Regions from separate parts of the Halomonas sp. McD50-4 genome, predicted to be linked through region 1. Evidence: predicted binding sites of a transcription regulator. Region 1 holds the regulator's gene; the other holds the start of a gene.

The links. Region 1 encodes PhoB, which activates phosphate uptake and scavenging genes when phosphate is short. Its sites were predicted from a motif close to TGTCATANNNNTGTCANA; they were not measured.
Region 2: MHM85_RS16285 (DUF6482 family protein) is a predicted target of PhoB. The motif match lies at 1,424-1,441, and genes of this name have one in related genera.

The regions. Positions count from the first base shown of each region.
Region 1 covers NZ_JAKRFG010000006.1:19,188-26,384, reverse strand. Annotated here, with positions in the region: gene pstB (phosphate ABC transporter ATP-binding protein PstB) at 1-160, shown strand, start outside; gene phoU (phosphate signaling complex protein PhoU) at 191-916, shown strand; gene cysZ (sulfate transporter CysZ) at 983-1,714, shown strand; gene MHM85_RS08990 (hypothetical protein) at 1,786-2,106, opposite strand; gene MHM85_RS08985 (hypothetical protein) at 2,686-2,985, opposite strand; gene phoR (phosphate regulon sensor histidine kinase PhoR) at 3,343-4,635, opposite strand; gene phoB (phosphate regulon transcriptional regulator PhoB) at 4,638-5,327, opposite strand; gene ubiA (4-hydroxybenzoate octaprenyltransferase) at 5,439-6,329, opposite strand; gene MHM85_RS08965 (chorismate lyase) at 6,368-6,925, opposite strand; gene MHM85_RS08960 (FAD-dependent oxidoreductase) at 7,012-7,197, shown strand, end outside.
Region 2 covers NZ_JAKRFG010000016.1:30,744-37,940, forward strand. Annotated here, with positions in the region: gene MHM85_RS16275 (cryptochrome/photolyase family protein) at 1-655, shown strand, start outside; gene MHM85_RS16280 (DUF393 domain-containing protein) at 652-1,056, shown strand; gene MHM85_RS16285 (DUF6482 family protein) at 1,070-1,372, opposite strand; gene MHM85_RS16290 (hypothetical protein) at 1,512-1,805, opposite strand; gene dnaB (replicative DNA helicase) at 1,888-3,276, opposite strand; gene rplI (50S ribosomal protein L9) at 3,435-3,881, opposite strand; gene MHM85_RS16305 (hypothetical protein) at 3,897-4,748, opposite strand; gene rpsR (30S ribosomal protein S18) at 4,761-4,988, opposite strand; gene rpsF (30S ribosomal protein S6) at 5,022-5,399, opposite strand; gene rlmB (23S rRNA (guanosine(2251)-2'-O)-methyltransferase RlmB) at 5,611-6,408, opposite strand; gene rnr (ribonuclease R) at 6,411-7,197, opposite strand, start outside.

The DNA.
Region 1 (7,197 bases):
GGTATTAGTGACGCACAATATGCAGCAAGCCGCACGGGTATCCGACTACACGGCTTTTTTGCAGCAAGGTGAACTCGTTGAATACGGGCCAACGGATCAAGTGTTCACCAACCCGCGTTTACAGCGCACCGAAAATTACATCACCGGCCGCATGACCTAGGCCCAACCGACGTTACGTCAGGAGTGCTCAATGGATATTACGAGCGATACCCACAGCCAGCATATCTCTCGCCAGTTCAACCAGGAGCTGGAAGAGCTGAAAACCCACCTGATGGCCATGGGCGGTCTGGTGGAAAAACAGGTGCAAGATGCCGTTCACGCGCTGCTGGAAGGCGACAGCCGTCTCGCCGAAAAAGTGCGTGACAACGACCGCCAGGTCAACGACCTGCAGCTACAGATCGATGACGAATGTACCCGCGTCCTAGCGCGTCGTCAGCCAGCCGCCTCTGACCTGCGCTTGGTACTAGCGGTCATTCGCGCCACGTCGGATCTCGAGCGGATAGGCGACGAAGCCAGCAAAATCGCCCGTAACGCACTTTTGCTGAGTGAGAACAGCAGCAGTATTCGTGGTTTGGTAGAAGTGCGACATATCAGTGAACACGTGCGTAAGATGCTACGCGATGCGCTGACGGCCTTTGCCCGCTTCGATACCGAGCTTGCCATGCAGGTCGTGCGGGAAGACGAGTCCGTGGATGACGAATACGGCAGCGCCATGCGCTCGCTGATGACGTTCATGATGGAAGACTCGCGCTCGATCAGTTCCGTGTTGAGCATCATGTGGGTTCTCCGAGCATTGGAGCGCGTGGGCGACCACGCCAATAATCTGGCGGAGTACGTGGTCTACCTGGTGAAAGGCTTGGATATTCGCCACAGCGACCCCGACACCCTAGATCAGAAGATGCTGAAAAAGCCTTGACCTGACAGGTCATTGCTCCTGCAATACGCCCAGATGACTCATCTGGGCGTTTTTAAAGGAGACAACATGGTGGATGCCATCACGGCGTTGAGCCAAGGCACGCGTTTGGTGTATCAAAAAGGGCTGCGGCGCTACATTTTCCTCCCCATCCTGGTCAACCTCATCGTCTACGCCAGTATGCTCAGCGTCGTATTCCAGGGCTTTTCAGGCTGGTTGGATAGCGCCATGACCATGGTGCCCGGTTGGCTGGAGTGGCTCTCCTGGCTGATTTGGCCGCTCTTTTTCGTTAGCCTGCTGGTGGTGATCTTTTTCACCTTCACCCTCGTGACTCACCTCATTGCCGCACCGTTTTACGGCTTTCTTGCCGCAAAAGTCGAGCGACAAGCCACCGGGCGGGAACCGCTGGACGATCGCGGACTGGCTAAAACGGCCATCGACGCACTGGGGCGCGAGCTGGTCAAGCTGGGCTATATTCTGCCGCGCATGGCGGCGCTGTTCATGCTCAGCTGGATTCCCGGCCTCAACCTACTTGCGCCGCTTTTGTGGGCGCTGTTTTCCGCCTGGGTGATGGCGATCACCTATCTGGATTATCCAATGGATAATAACAAAGTCACGTTTCGTGATATGCGCAGCCGCCTCTCGCGACGCTGGTGGCCCAGCCTTACCTACGGCGGGTTGATCATGCTGGTTACCTGGATTCCCCTTGCCAACCTGTTTTTGATACCCGGCGCCGTCGCAGGAGCAGTGCTCATGTGGGACGGGCATTATCGCGGCACACAGGATGTAGTGAATCCTTGACGTCGCGTCAGTGGGAGGCATAGACACAAAAAACCCCGCCTAGGCGGGGTTTTAGGGATATAGCGCTGAGCTTACCAACGGATACCGTCACCTTCGTCGCGGTTCAGCTCATTGGCGTCATAGCCCGTTTTGCGGGTGGCTGTATCGGTTGAGTCGTTGGCGCTGCTAGACGTAGAGTAATCCAGCGTGTCACCTTCGTCATGGATCAGGTCACTAGTAGAGTACTGGGCCGGACCTGACGTATTGTGCGAGCTTGGCTCGATAATATCGTGACCTGCAGAACGGTCTTTATTCAATTCAATGGACGTGTGGGCAAAGGCCATTGGACTTGCAACCAAACCGAATGCAACGCTTAGAACAGCCGTCTTTTTCGCTAACTCGTTAAATAACATCGCTACGTACTCCTTTAACGTGGAGCCAGTCGGCGTAGGCCAGAACCAGAACACATGAGCGCCTACGACTAATGGCTAACTTAACACCTAGTTAGTGCACACAAGATGCCAAATTACATAGAAAATAAAAAATTATTTTATAAACATGTATTTATACAAATTACATTGTGCGCAATATAATGCAGCAACGTCAAAAATACCTCAAATATATTGTGCAATAATGACACATGCGCCGTGTACGTGGCGCAGAATGACTCACCTTAAGAAAGATTCCGCAGACTTTCATGCAGGCTCGTTCTAAAGAAAACCTTACATACCCTCTGCATATGCCGCAGGCACAAAAAATTAGACCCCGCAGGGCGGGGTCTTGGTCACTCTTACTTGTCAACGATACTGACGTCTGGCTTCCTATCCTTTTGCGGGGTGCCAACCTTGGTATATCCCCTGACCAGCGTATTGATCGTTATCTGATTCTTTCCATGAAACTTTGAGCATCCTTGCTATAGGACATCCTTGCCCCTTAAATGCTCACTCCTAAGCGTAAGAGTTTTTAACAGCTTTGCAAATAAATGTTACAACTTACATGCCGCTATTTTCTTCCTGAAGCTCTTCGGTGCTGTCGTATGTCGCATCCGAGTCATCGCTCATGGAATTCGGCTCCATATCGCTGGCGTTATCGCCTTCGTCATGGGTTAAATCTTGGTTGCCATGATCAGATGTCATTCCAGTATTGCTGGATTGAGATTCTACCGGCTGCTCATCTGGAGAAATATTGTCGGCCGGGTCAGCAGGCTCTTGGGCAAAAGCCAATGGGCTTGCTACCAAACCAAACGTTACACCTAAAATACCAGCTTTCTTGAGTAGTTCCTTGGACATCATATTCCGCCTCCTCGATCGCTGTGAAATACCGCTTTAGTAAGGAAGAGCGACTTCATGTCTTACCAGTTCCTGCGGTAATCTTCCTTACCAGAATTTTTGCATCCGACATGCCAAAATTTCAAAAAAATAGAAAAATACATATAAATACAATAGTTTATAAAAAAATAAAGCCATGCCAAAATAGCTTCAGCCGCGATTTCATAGCGAGTTAATTGGCTACATATGGCACATGCGCGGTGTTTGACCATGCTTACATGCCAATATGACACACTTGTACATAGATTATGCAAATCGACGAATGAGGAAGGATTGAGTGTACGAGGTGAGGCCGGTGAAACAAGTGGCCGAGCGGCGCTTTTAATCGTTGACCACCCGAGTGGCCGGGAATACGCAACGGAACAGTGCCCCTTCACCGGGCAACGACTCCACTTGGAGCTGCGCATCGTGGCGCAGGAGAACGTGTTTTACAATGGCTAGGCCCAGCCCAGTGCCACCGGTGGCGGTGCTGCGGCCCTTATCGACGCGGTAGAAGCGTTCGGTGAGACGCGGGATATGGACCGGATCGATCCCTTCACCGTCGTCGTCCACTTCGATGCAGGCACTGCCATTGGGCAGAGCCGCCCAGCGGAGCGTGATTTGACTTCCCTCCGGCGTATAGCGCACTGCGTTGAATGCCAAGTTGGAGATCGCACTGCGCAGCTCCTGCTCACTGCCGATTAGGCGCGCTTCGCAATCGAGTACGATCTGCACGCTGTGTTGCTGGTGAGACAGCGCCAGCGCATCGCGGCGAATACTCTCCAGCATCGGCCCGACGGCAAGCGGCTGGTGATCTTCTCCCCCTCGATCGATTTCGAGCCTAGAGAGTAGTAGCAGGTCGTTGACCAAGTTCTGCATGCGCTTGGTCTGCTCCTCCATTTGACCGATGCCTTTGCCCAAACGGGGCGGCAGCAGCTCTTTCAAATCGCCATAGGTTTCCAAGTAGCCCGACAGCACGGTCAGCGGTGTACGCAGCTCGTGAGACACGTTGGCCACGAAGTCACGGCGCATCTGTTCGAGGCGATGCAAGCGCGTAATGTCCCGGGCCATGACCAAGCGCTCGTCATCACCATAGAGCGTGATTTGATACTGCAGAATACGCCGCTCATCGATGGGTGAGGTGAGTGTTAGCGGCTCGCCATACTCCCGGGCATTGAAGTAGCTAATGAAGCGTGGGTCGCGCAGCAAGTTGGTAATATGCTGCCCGCGGTCATGGGCGGTTTGCAGGCCCAACATCTCGGTAGCCGCGCTGTTCCACCACTCTAAATCACCATGCCGATCCAGCATCACGACGCTATCACGCATCGCTTCCGAGGATTCCTGAATACGCGCAAGGGTCGCCCGCAGGCGGCTTTGCGTGATGCGTTGGCTCTTTTGATAGCGGTAGAGACGATCGAAAAGCTCACCCCAAAGCCCCGTTGCCGCGGGCGGCTCATCGTGAGGGTGAAGCGTCAGCCATTGGAACAGCGCCTTTAATTGGCGCAAGTGATAAATCAAACAGAATAAGAGGCCAGCGGCGAGCCCCACACCGGGATACCCCACCAGCCACCCCAGGCACATGCCCAATAGCGCCAGCCAGGTAATGCGCCACCATTCACGGCTCCACAGGCGCACGACTACACCCGAGCAGAGAAACGATACCCAGTGCCCCGCACTGTTTGAATCAAATTCTGGTGCGCCTCCCCTAGCGCCTTACGCAACCGGCGAATGTGCACGTCCACCGTGCGCTCCTCTACGTACACGTTGCCGCCCCACACCTGATCGAGAAGCTGGCTACGGGTATAGGCACGCTCTTGGTGGGTCATGAAAAACTGCAGTAATCGATACTCGGTAGGGCCCATCTCTAGCGCCTTGCCATGCGCGCTAACACGATGGCTCACCGGGTCTAACAGCAGCCCATTGATTTCGATGGGATCTTCCACGCCGCGCGGGGTCGCCCGACGCAGAACGGCTTTCAGGCGCGCTACCAGCTCACGGGGCGAAAACGGCTTGGTGATGTAATCGTCGGCGCCCGCTTCCAGACCTTGGATCTTATTATCCTCTTCGCCCTTGGCGGTCAGCATGATGATCGGCAGTTCCGCAGTAGCCTCTTCGCGCTTGAGACGGCGTGCCAATTCGATGCCGCTGGTGCCAGGCATCATCCAGTCCAGCAGCAGCAGGTCGGGCTGATGATCTACGACCATCGCGTGGGCATCCTGGGCGTTATCCGCTTCAAGCACGCGATAGTCAGCCATTTCCAGCGCCACAGCGATCATCTCGCGAATGGGCGCCTCATCATCGACGATCAGTACGGTCTTGGCGGTCATTCCAGGGCCTCACGGTGTGCTAAGAAAGCTCATGTATGCGAAAACGGTTCAGTGACATGTCTGTGACGATAACACCATGACTTAATGACAATTCTATGACACCCAGCAATATTAGCCAGCCACGGGCCACTCGCTTAGAGCAATGCCGGCAAAGACCAAGAGCCCCGACCAGTGATTATTCAAAAACGCTTGGAAACAGCGATCACGCTCCCGGTGAACGATCAAACGCTGTTGATGGGCAAAGGTTGCCGCCATTCCGACCACACCGAGCCAGAAGAAACCGCCCAGGCTCGCCATCAGCCCCACCCAAATCAACAACGCCAGGGTGGCAAGCTGCAGCAAGCCAATGATGAGACGGTCGGCACTGCCAAACAGCACCGCCGTGGATTTGATGCCGATCTTCAGGTCGTCATCGCGATCGACCATGGCGTATTGGGTGTCGTAGGCCACTGTCCATAGCACGTTAGCGCTGAACAGTAGCCACGCCACGAGTGGCACCTCGCCAAGCACGGCGCCAAACGCCATTGGAATCGCCCAGGAGAACGCCGCCCCCAGGACCACTTGGGGAAAGTGGGTATAGCGCTTCATGAAGGGATAAATGAACGCTAGCAGCACACCGCCGAAGGAGAGCAGCACGGTAAACCAATTGGTCAACAGGACCAACACGAAGGCCGCCGCCACCAGCGCCACGAATAGCAGCTGCGCCTCGGTTTCACTAATACGGCCGGTGGCCAGCGGCCGCTGCTGGGTACGCTTTACGTGGCCATCGAAGTGGCGGTCGGCGTAGTCGTTCACCACGCAACCTGCCGCGCGCATTACGTACACCCCGGCAATGAAAATCAGCAGTACATCGCGGCCCGGCACCCCGTCCGAGGCGATCCACAGCGCCCATAGCGTTGGCCACATCAACAGCCAAGTACCTATCGGCCGGTCCAAGCGCATTAGCTGTAGGAAATCGGTCAGGCGGGCCCACCCGGTTGGGCGCAACAGAGAACGGTCCATGCTCATGCTTACCTCGTCGAAAAAGTCGCTGCGTTAGCCTAGCGCGACGGCAGGCCCAGTGCATCTGTCATGGTGGATAAAAAGTACTCCTGCACCAGCAACGACAGCCCGCCGTGCTCAAAGACGGAGCGCCGCCCCCAAAGGCTACTGGACGACGATCCCAGCGTCAGCCGGTTGAATGGCGGCGCGGCCGACGTTACTTCCAGCGGCCCGCGCACCAAATCAGGCTTCTGGAATAGCCAGCTGCCTAGCGAACGCTCACCTAAGTTGCCCAACCCTTTGCCCTGCAGGTGGTGAAGCGGTGCCACCGAACGCGCCACGACCCACGGCGTATCATCGATACACAGCGCCACCTCACGCAGCCACGCATAGCGGCGGTGTGCAATGCCCAGGGCAAGGGCTTCATCGCGCTGGGGCAGGCCGATGGTCTGGCGCAACACGCGCACCCGAAATGCGCCCGGCTTACCGGCGGCCATCAGGCGGGCGGTCAACGAATCCGTGGAGGCGACCCACTGCCACCAAAGCGCGCTCATGGCTGGCCGAGCAGCGGCCACCGGCAGCCACTGAGGAAAGAGTGAAAACTCGGGGGCGGTCACCTAGGCCTCCAGGGCAGTCAATTGAGAGTGAGCTAGTGTAACATGGTGGTTTGTAGGCTTTTGTTCCACCGACGTCAGGGGACGGTATGCCCAACTCACACACGACCTCTTCCACGCCCTCTCCTCACTCAGCTGCGCTGGCGATCGTCGGAACCGGCATGGCAGGCGTGGGCCTAGCGCGTACCCTGCGACGCCAGGGAGATACACGCACTATCACGCTGATCAGTGCAGACAGCGGCGATGACTACAGCAAGCCCCTGCTTTCCACCGGC
Region 2 (7,197 bases), on a different contig from region 1:
CATGCCCGGGTACAAACAGGAGAACCAGCTAGGCTTCACCCGCGAGCTGCCCGCGTTTTATTGGGACGCCAACACCGACATGCGCTGCCTGCAGCGCGCCATTCAAATGACCATCGACAACAGCTATGCGCACCACATCCAGCGACTCATGGTCACCGGCAACTTTGCCCTGCTGTGCGGCGTCAAGCCCGAAGCGCTGTGCGACTGGTACCTCGCCGTCTACGCCGATGCCTGCGAGTGGGTCGAACTGCCTAATACCCTCGGGATGGTACTGCACGCCGATGGCGGTTTGATGGGCTCCAAGCCTTACTGCGCTTCGGGTAAATACATCGATAAGATGTCTGATCACTGTCAGCACTGTCGCTACTCGCCCAAACAGATGACCGGCCCCAAAGCCTGCCCTTTCAACAGTCTTTACTGGCACTTTTTGGAAACCAATGCGGAACGGCTCAACCGTAATCCACGAATGAAGCTCATTTATGGCTCGTTAGGACGCATGAAAGAGGAGAAGCGCGAGGCCATTCGCCAGCAGGCCGAGCAATTCCTTGCCAAACTGCCAACCAGTAAAGGCTACGGCCAACCGGCGCATACGAAGGGCTATGCCTCTGCTGCCCAACACGCTTCCTCTACATCTAACTCGGAGAACCGCTCATGAGCCGTTTCGCAGCGCTGGATGCCCAGGCTCCGGTCACGCTCTACCATGACGGGGACTGCCCCTTTTGCCGAGTGGAAGTCGCTTGGCTCGCCAAACACCGCCATCGGTCTCGCGTTCGGCTGGTCGATATTCAGAGCAGCGAGTTCAAGCCAGACGAGGTCGGTCGCAGTTTCGACGCCATGATGGGCCAACTGCATTTGCAAGATCAAGAAGGGAGGTGGTTCATCGGGATGGACGCCAGCCGGGCCCTCTATGCGGTGTTGGGCTACCGGCGGCTGGTAAAGCTATCTTGCTTACCGGGCCTGCGCAGCATGATGGATGCAGGCTACCGTTTCTTTGCCCGTCGCCGTATTCGGCTGGGGCGATGGTGGGAAAAACGACAGGGTAAAACCGTCAGCTAATACAGCGGCTGGATCAAAAGACGAGCGGCATACGCGAGGTCAGCGGCGCACTATAATGAGCGTCGCGGCCAATCACCTCATCTTGAGGCACGTGCTGCACTAAGTAGGCGCGATGGATACCCGCACGCTTGAGCTCTAGATAAACGTCATCCAGTGAGCGAAACAGCATCGGTTTACCGCGCTGCATCAACATGTGGCGCTCACCTTCTACATCTTCAAGCTCGACTTGGTAAAAACGACTACCCGAATGGGTAATCACACGGATTTCAAAATTGTCGTGATTCACGACGAACTGTTTCAGCGCTTTCAGTTCCATGGTTCCCTCCTGTTATTGGTCATCGTCATGGAACACAGCATGAAGCGGCTCCATGACAATCATATTACCTTGGCACTAACTGCCTAAGACGGCAATAACAGGGAAGAGTTCCTGTCTCAATCGTCAACTAACGGTCGACTTATTGATACTCGGAGGGGTCGATTGCTTTGCCCAGCGAGTTACGATCGATCCAGTTCCCACCTTTGGTCTCTTTATAGCGAAACACCACTTTGTCGCCTACCACGACGGGGAGTTCAGCATCTTCGGTTTGGTAGCTGTACTTCTCCCCCTCCACCACCAAAAAGTAGCGATAGAGATCGGGCATGCCCAGCCACTCTTTGAAAGGGCCTTCGCGCTCTAGCGACTGGAGTTCACCACGGCCTTCCAGTTTCGGAAGACGTTTGCGGTTACCGCGCCTAAAACCACCTGCCATTTGTTACTCCTGTCTCTCTATCTGCTCGAGGCGAACTGCTCATGAGGGTGCGCATTATACGTTCTCCCCCATGACGCTCAAGTTAATCGCCAAACGCCTCGCCATAGCTATCGGGCGCCAAATCCTCGAAGCGCGTGTATTTACCAATGAAAGCCATGTGAACGGTGCCAATCGGCCCGTTACGCTGCTTACCGATGATGAGCTCCGCAATGCCCTGGTTATCTGGGTTGTCGGGGTTATACACCTCATCCCGGTAAACGAAGGCAATGACGTCCGCATCCTGCTCGATCGCGCCCGACTCCCTCAAATCCGACATCACGGGGCGCTTGTTGGGGCGCTGTTCGAGCGAGCGGTTAAGCTGCGAAAGCGCCACGACCGGGCAGTTGAACTCCTTTGCCAAACCTTTCAGAGAGCGTGAGATCTCAGAGATTTCCCCCGTGCGGTTTTCGGAAAAGCCAGGGATCTGCATCAACTGAAGATAGTCAATCATGATCAGCGCCATGTTGCCGTGCTCACGCACGATACGGCGCAGTCGCGAGCGCATCTCATTGGGCGAGAGCGCGGCGGTATCATCGATGAACAGCTGTTTGTCTTTGAGAAGGTTGACAGCCGATGTGAGCCTTGGCCAATCCTCATCTTCCAGCTGGCCCGAGCGAACGCGCGTCTGGTCGATGCGCCCCAGTGAAGAGAGCATCCGTAGCATCAGCGACTCTGCGGGCATCTCCATGGAGAACACCATGACCGGCTTGTCGCTAGAGATGACCGCATGCTCGACCAAGTTCATGGCGAATGTCGTCTTACCCATCGATGGACGCCCAGCGATGATCACCAAGTCGGAGGGCTGCAGACCCGAGGTCATCTCGTCCAGATCGCGGAAACCGGTGGAGAGACCAGTCATCTCGCCTTTGAGGTTGAATAGCTCATCAATGCGGTCGACCGCTTTGGTGAGCAGATCGCTCATACCGATAGGTCCACCGGTTTTGGGGCGCTCTTCGGCAATTTGAAACACCAGCCGCTCGGCTTCGTTCAACAGCTCATCGGCGGGTCGTCCCTGCGGTGAGAACGCCCCTTCGGCGATTTGGTTGGCGGCACGAATCAGCTTGCGCAGCGTGGCGCGTTCGCGAACGATATCCGCGTAGGCGCGTATGTTGCTGGCCGAGGGCGTATTGCGGGCAAGCTCCGCCAGAAACCCTAGCCCGCCGACGGTATCCAACTGGTCCCGCGCTTCCAGCGCTTCGGACAGCGTGACCACATCGAGCGGCTGCCCTGATTCCGCCAAGTGAATCATCACGTTGAACACCAAACGGTGCTCATAGCGATAGAAATCGTCGGCGACCAAGCGCTCGGACACGTTATCCCAGGCTTGATTGTCTAGCATGAGCCCGCCTAACACCGACTGCTCCGCCTCTAGCGAGTGCGGCGGCAGCTTTAGCGCCGCCGTTTCCTGATCAGCAGAGGGCTGGTCCTGCATAGCGAGCTCCTTAAATGTAACGCGTTGCCAACGGCGCTTATCTTAGCCGGGCAGCTTCCTTCACACCACTGGCCGAATCACACTCGTCAGCGGTTCATAAAAGACAAAGGGCGCGGGAGATCCCGCGCCCTTTGAGGCGTTAGCGTTGGCGAGCGAGATTACTCGGCGACAACGACCACGCGTACAACGGCGTCCACTTCTGCATGCAGGTGGAGGTCGATGTCGTATTCGCCCGTTTGGCGAATCGGGCCCTGCGGCATACGCACTTCGCTCTTGGCAACTTCGATGCCAGCAGAGGAGATGGCGTCGGCCAGGTCACGCGGACCGATAGAGCCGAACAGCTTGCCTTCGTCACCGGCTTTGGACACCAACGACAGTTCGATGTCGTTGAGCTGCTCAGCGCGTGCTTGGGCTTCGGCTTTACGCTCAGCGGCTTGTGCTTCGAGCTCGGCACGCTGCGCTTCGAACGCTTCTACGTTCTCTTTGGTGGCCGGTACGGCTAAACCGTAGGGTACCAAGTAGTTACGACCATAACCGGGCTTGACAGTGACTTTGTCACCCAGGCCGCCCAGCTTACCAATGTTGTCGAGCAGAATGACTTCCATCTCGTAAACCTCTTGTCAATTGCTGCGGGCAAGGCGTGCGCGAACGTTCGCGAATGTATCGATCAGCCCCAACAGCAGCACAATGAGAATCGTGGGCCAGGTCGTGATCAGCAGCACATAGAATGCTACCAGCCACAGCCCGTTCATCCCCTTTATTCCAATAAACCCGTGCACTAACGCAATACCGGCGATCAGCAGCGGAATCCAACTCAGCATGGCCAGCGCCTGCGCTCCCAGCACCATGCCTGCCACCCCAAGCCCCACTAAGATAGCGAGCTCCTTGGGTGTCAAACGCAAGGCATGAAACTCATCACGAAAGCCACCTGGGTTATAAAGCCCAGCCTGCCAGCTGCGTGCTAGCGCCAGACATGCGATGGCCGCTAACAGCACAACCAACCCCGTGACGCCGCCAATGACCATGGCGGCCAGAGTCGTCGTATCGATGCCTTGGTTGGCAAACTCCGTGAGCATGCGGTCGATCTCTTGCGAGCTCTCGCGCAGTTGCTCCAGCATGAGTTCGGTGCCACCCGGCGGGCTGAAGATGCCAAGCTGAACCATGACCGCGGCCGCTAAGGTGCCAACGATCAAAGCTTCGCTCCAGCGCATCCTTTCGCGCAATATGACCGCCATTAGCGAGACGAGTAGTACGCTCGCCAGCGGAATCACATCGCCCTGCGCCCACCAGAAACCAGCTGGTAATGCCGCAGCGATAATCACCGGTAGCGCGGGAGCAAAGCCCTTGCGCAAGGTCACTAACGCTGCGATGGCCGCACCCAACCAAAACAGCCAGGGCACTAACGCTGCTAGCGCTGCCCCGCCTGCGGCATAGGGCGTGCCACGCATCAGCCATCTTGCGAGTGCCAGCATCACGTCAAACGCTTACTGGTGGCTATCGGAGTAGGGCAGCAGTGCCAGGTAGCGTGAACGCTTGATAGCGGTCGCCAGCTGACGCTGATAGCGTGCTTTGGTGCCGGTGATGCGGCTCGGAACGATCTTGCCGGTTTCGGTGATGTAAGCCTTCAGCGTGTCGAGATCTTTGTAGTCGATCTGCTTGACGCCTTCAGCGGTGAAGCGGCAAAACTTACGGCGACGGAAAAAACGTGCCATGGACTAGCTCCTTAAAACGTGCGGTGGATAAAATCAGGCAGTTTCTTCAGCTTCAGCGCGCGGTTTTTCTTCGCGACGCGGACGCTTCTCTTCTGCCGGCTTCATCATCGGAGACGCTTCGGTGATCGCTTCTTTGCAGCGAACGACCAGGCTGCGGATGATGGCGTCGTTGAAACGGAAGATGTTCTCGATCTCTTCGAGAGTCTCACCGGTGCACTCGACGTTCATCAGCACGTAGTGGGCTTTGTGGATCTTGTTGATCGGGTAAGCCAGGTGACGACGGCCCCAATCTTCCAGGCGATGCACAGTACCAGCGTTTTCGGTAACGATGCTGGTGTAGCGCTCGACCATAGCCGGCACTTGCTCGCTCTGATCCGGGTGGACCATAAACACGATTTCGTAATGACGCATGGAATCTCCTTGCGGTTTGGCAGCTTCCGATGCGCGCTGGGGCAGATGCCTCAACGGCGACAGGGAAGCAAGGAGTTAACTGAAATGCCCTTTCTAGGCCGCGAACAGCCGAGATAGCGCATCAAGCAGAACTGTTAATCGTACGGATGAGTTATCCATACGAACGCCCGCTTATGAATAAACGGGCGCAAGCATTCTAGTGGGCTGGCCGCTAACTTGCAAGCTGCCGCTGGCGAACGGCTTCGAACAGGCAGATACCGGTGGCCACCGAGACGTTCAAGCTCGACACTTGCCCGGCCATGGGCAGCTTGGCGAGATTATCGCAGGCTTCCCGGGTCAACCGGCGCATGCCCTTGCCTTCGGCGCCCATCACCAGTGCAGTAGGACCCGTCATGTCGATCTCGAACACGCTGGTCTCTGCTTCACCGGCAGTACCGGTAATCCAGACACCCGCATCTTTGAGCTTGGCCAACGTGCGCGATAGATTCGTGACCTGATAGACCGGCACGACTTCCGCCGCCCCACAGGCCACCTTTCTGACCGTGGCGTTGAGCGGTGCGGCTTTATCTTTCGCCACGATCACGCCGTGGGCCCCGGCGGCATCGGCACTGCGTAGGCAGGCACCGAAATTATGCACATCGGTGACGCCATCGAGCACCAGTAGCAGGGGCGGTGTAGATGCCTGCCAGGCGCGCAATTTCAACCACAGCGACTCTTCCCCTTCGGGCGTCAAAGGCGCGCAAAACGCCACCACGCCTTGGTGCGCCGCGCCCTGGGTGAGCTGATCGAGCACATCCCGGGGCTGCTCTTTGATGCGTGCACCACTGGCCTGGGCGCTTGCCACCAGCTCTTTCAAGCGGTTACCCGCCCCTTGCTGAACCCACAGCTCGCGGGGTGCCTCTCCCCGCTCGAGCAGACTCTCGAGGGCGTGAACGCCGTAGACGTGATCCAAGCCATCCGGCGTGCGGATGGCCTTTTGAGGGTGACGTCGAGACGACGACGATTTCATGCTCACCCCTTTTTCGCTGATGGTTTGCGCGAGCCGCTGCGCGTGCGGCGCGGGCCGCGACGCGCTGGCGGTTTATCGGTGGCGGCGGCCGCTTTGGGTCCACCCTCTTCGCCACGACGCTTACGGGGCTGACGACGCGGGCGCGGCTTGTCGTCGGCCAAACCAAAGTCGATTTTCCGATCGTCCATATCGACACGCGCCACTTGAACGGTCAGACCGTCGCCCAAGCGGTAGGTAGTCCCCGTGCGCTCCCCTTTCAGGCGATGTTTCTCGGCTTCGTAGTGGTAGTAGTCCGAGGGCAGTGACGTTACATGTACCAACCCTTCGACATAGAAGTCATCGAGGCGCACGAACAGGCCGAACTGAGTCACCGAGGCAATCGTGCCTTCGAACGTCTCCCCAAGCTTATCGGACATGAACTCACACTTGAGCCAGCTCTCGACATCGCGAGTCGCTTCATCCGCGCGCCGCTCGGTCATCGAGCAGTGCTCGCCCAGTTCCAGCATTTGCTCGAAGGTATAGGGGCACCACTTGCTCGGCGGCTCTACCGGTGCCCCTTCTACCCGCACGACCGTATTGGTCTGGCGCGGCCCGCGAATGACCGAGCGAATAGCGCGGTGAACCAAGAGATCGGGATAGCGGCGAATCGGTGACGTAAAGTGCGCATACGCCTGGTACGCCAAACCGAAGTGTCCTTCGTTCTGAGGCGAATAAACGGCCTGGTTCATCGAGCGCAGCATGACCGTCTGAATGATATCGGCATCCGGTCGGTCAGCGATGGCTTCGCGT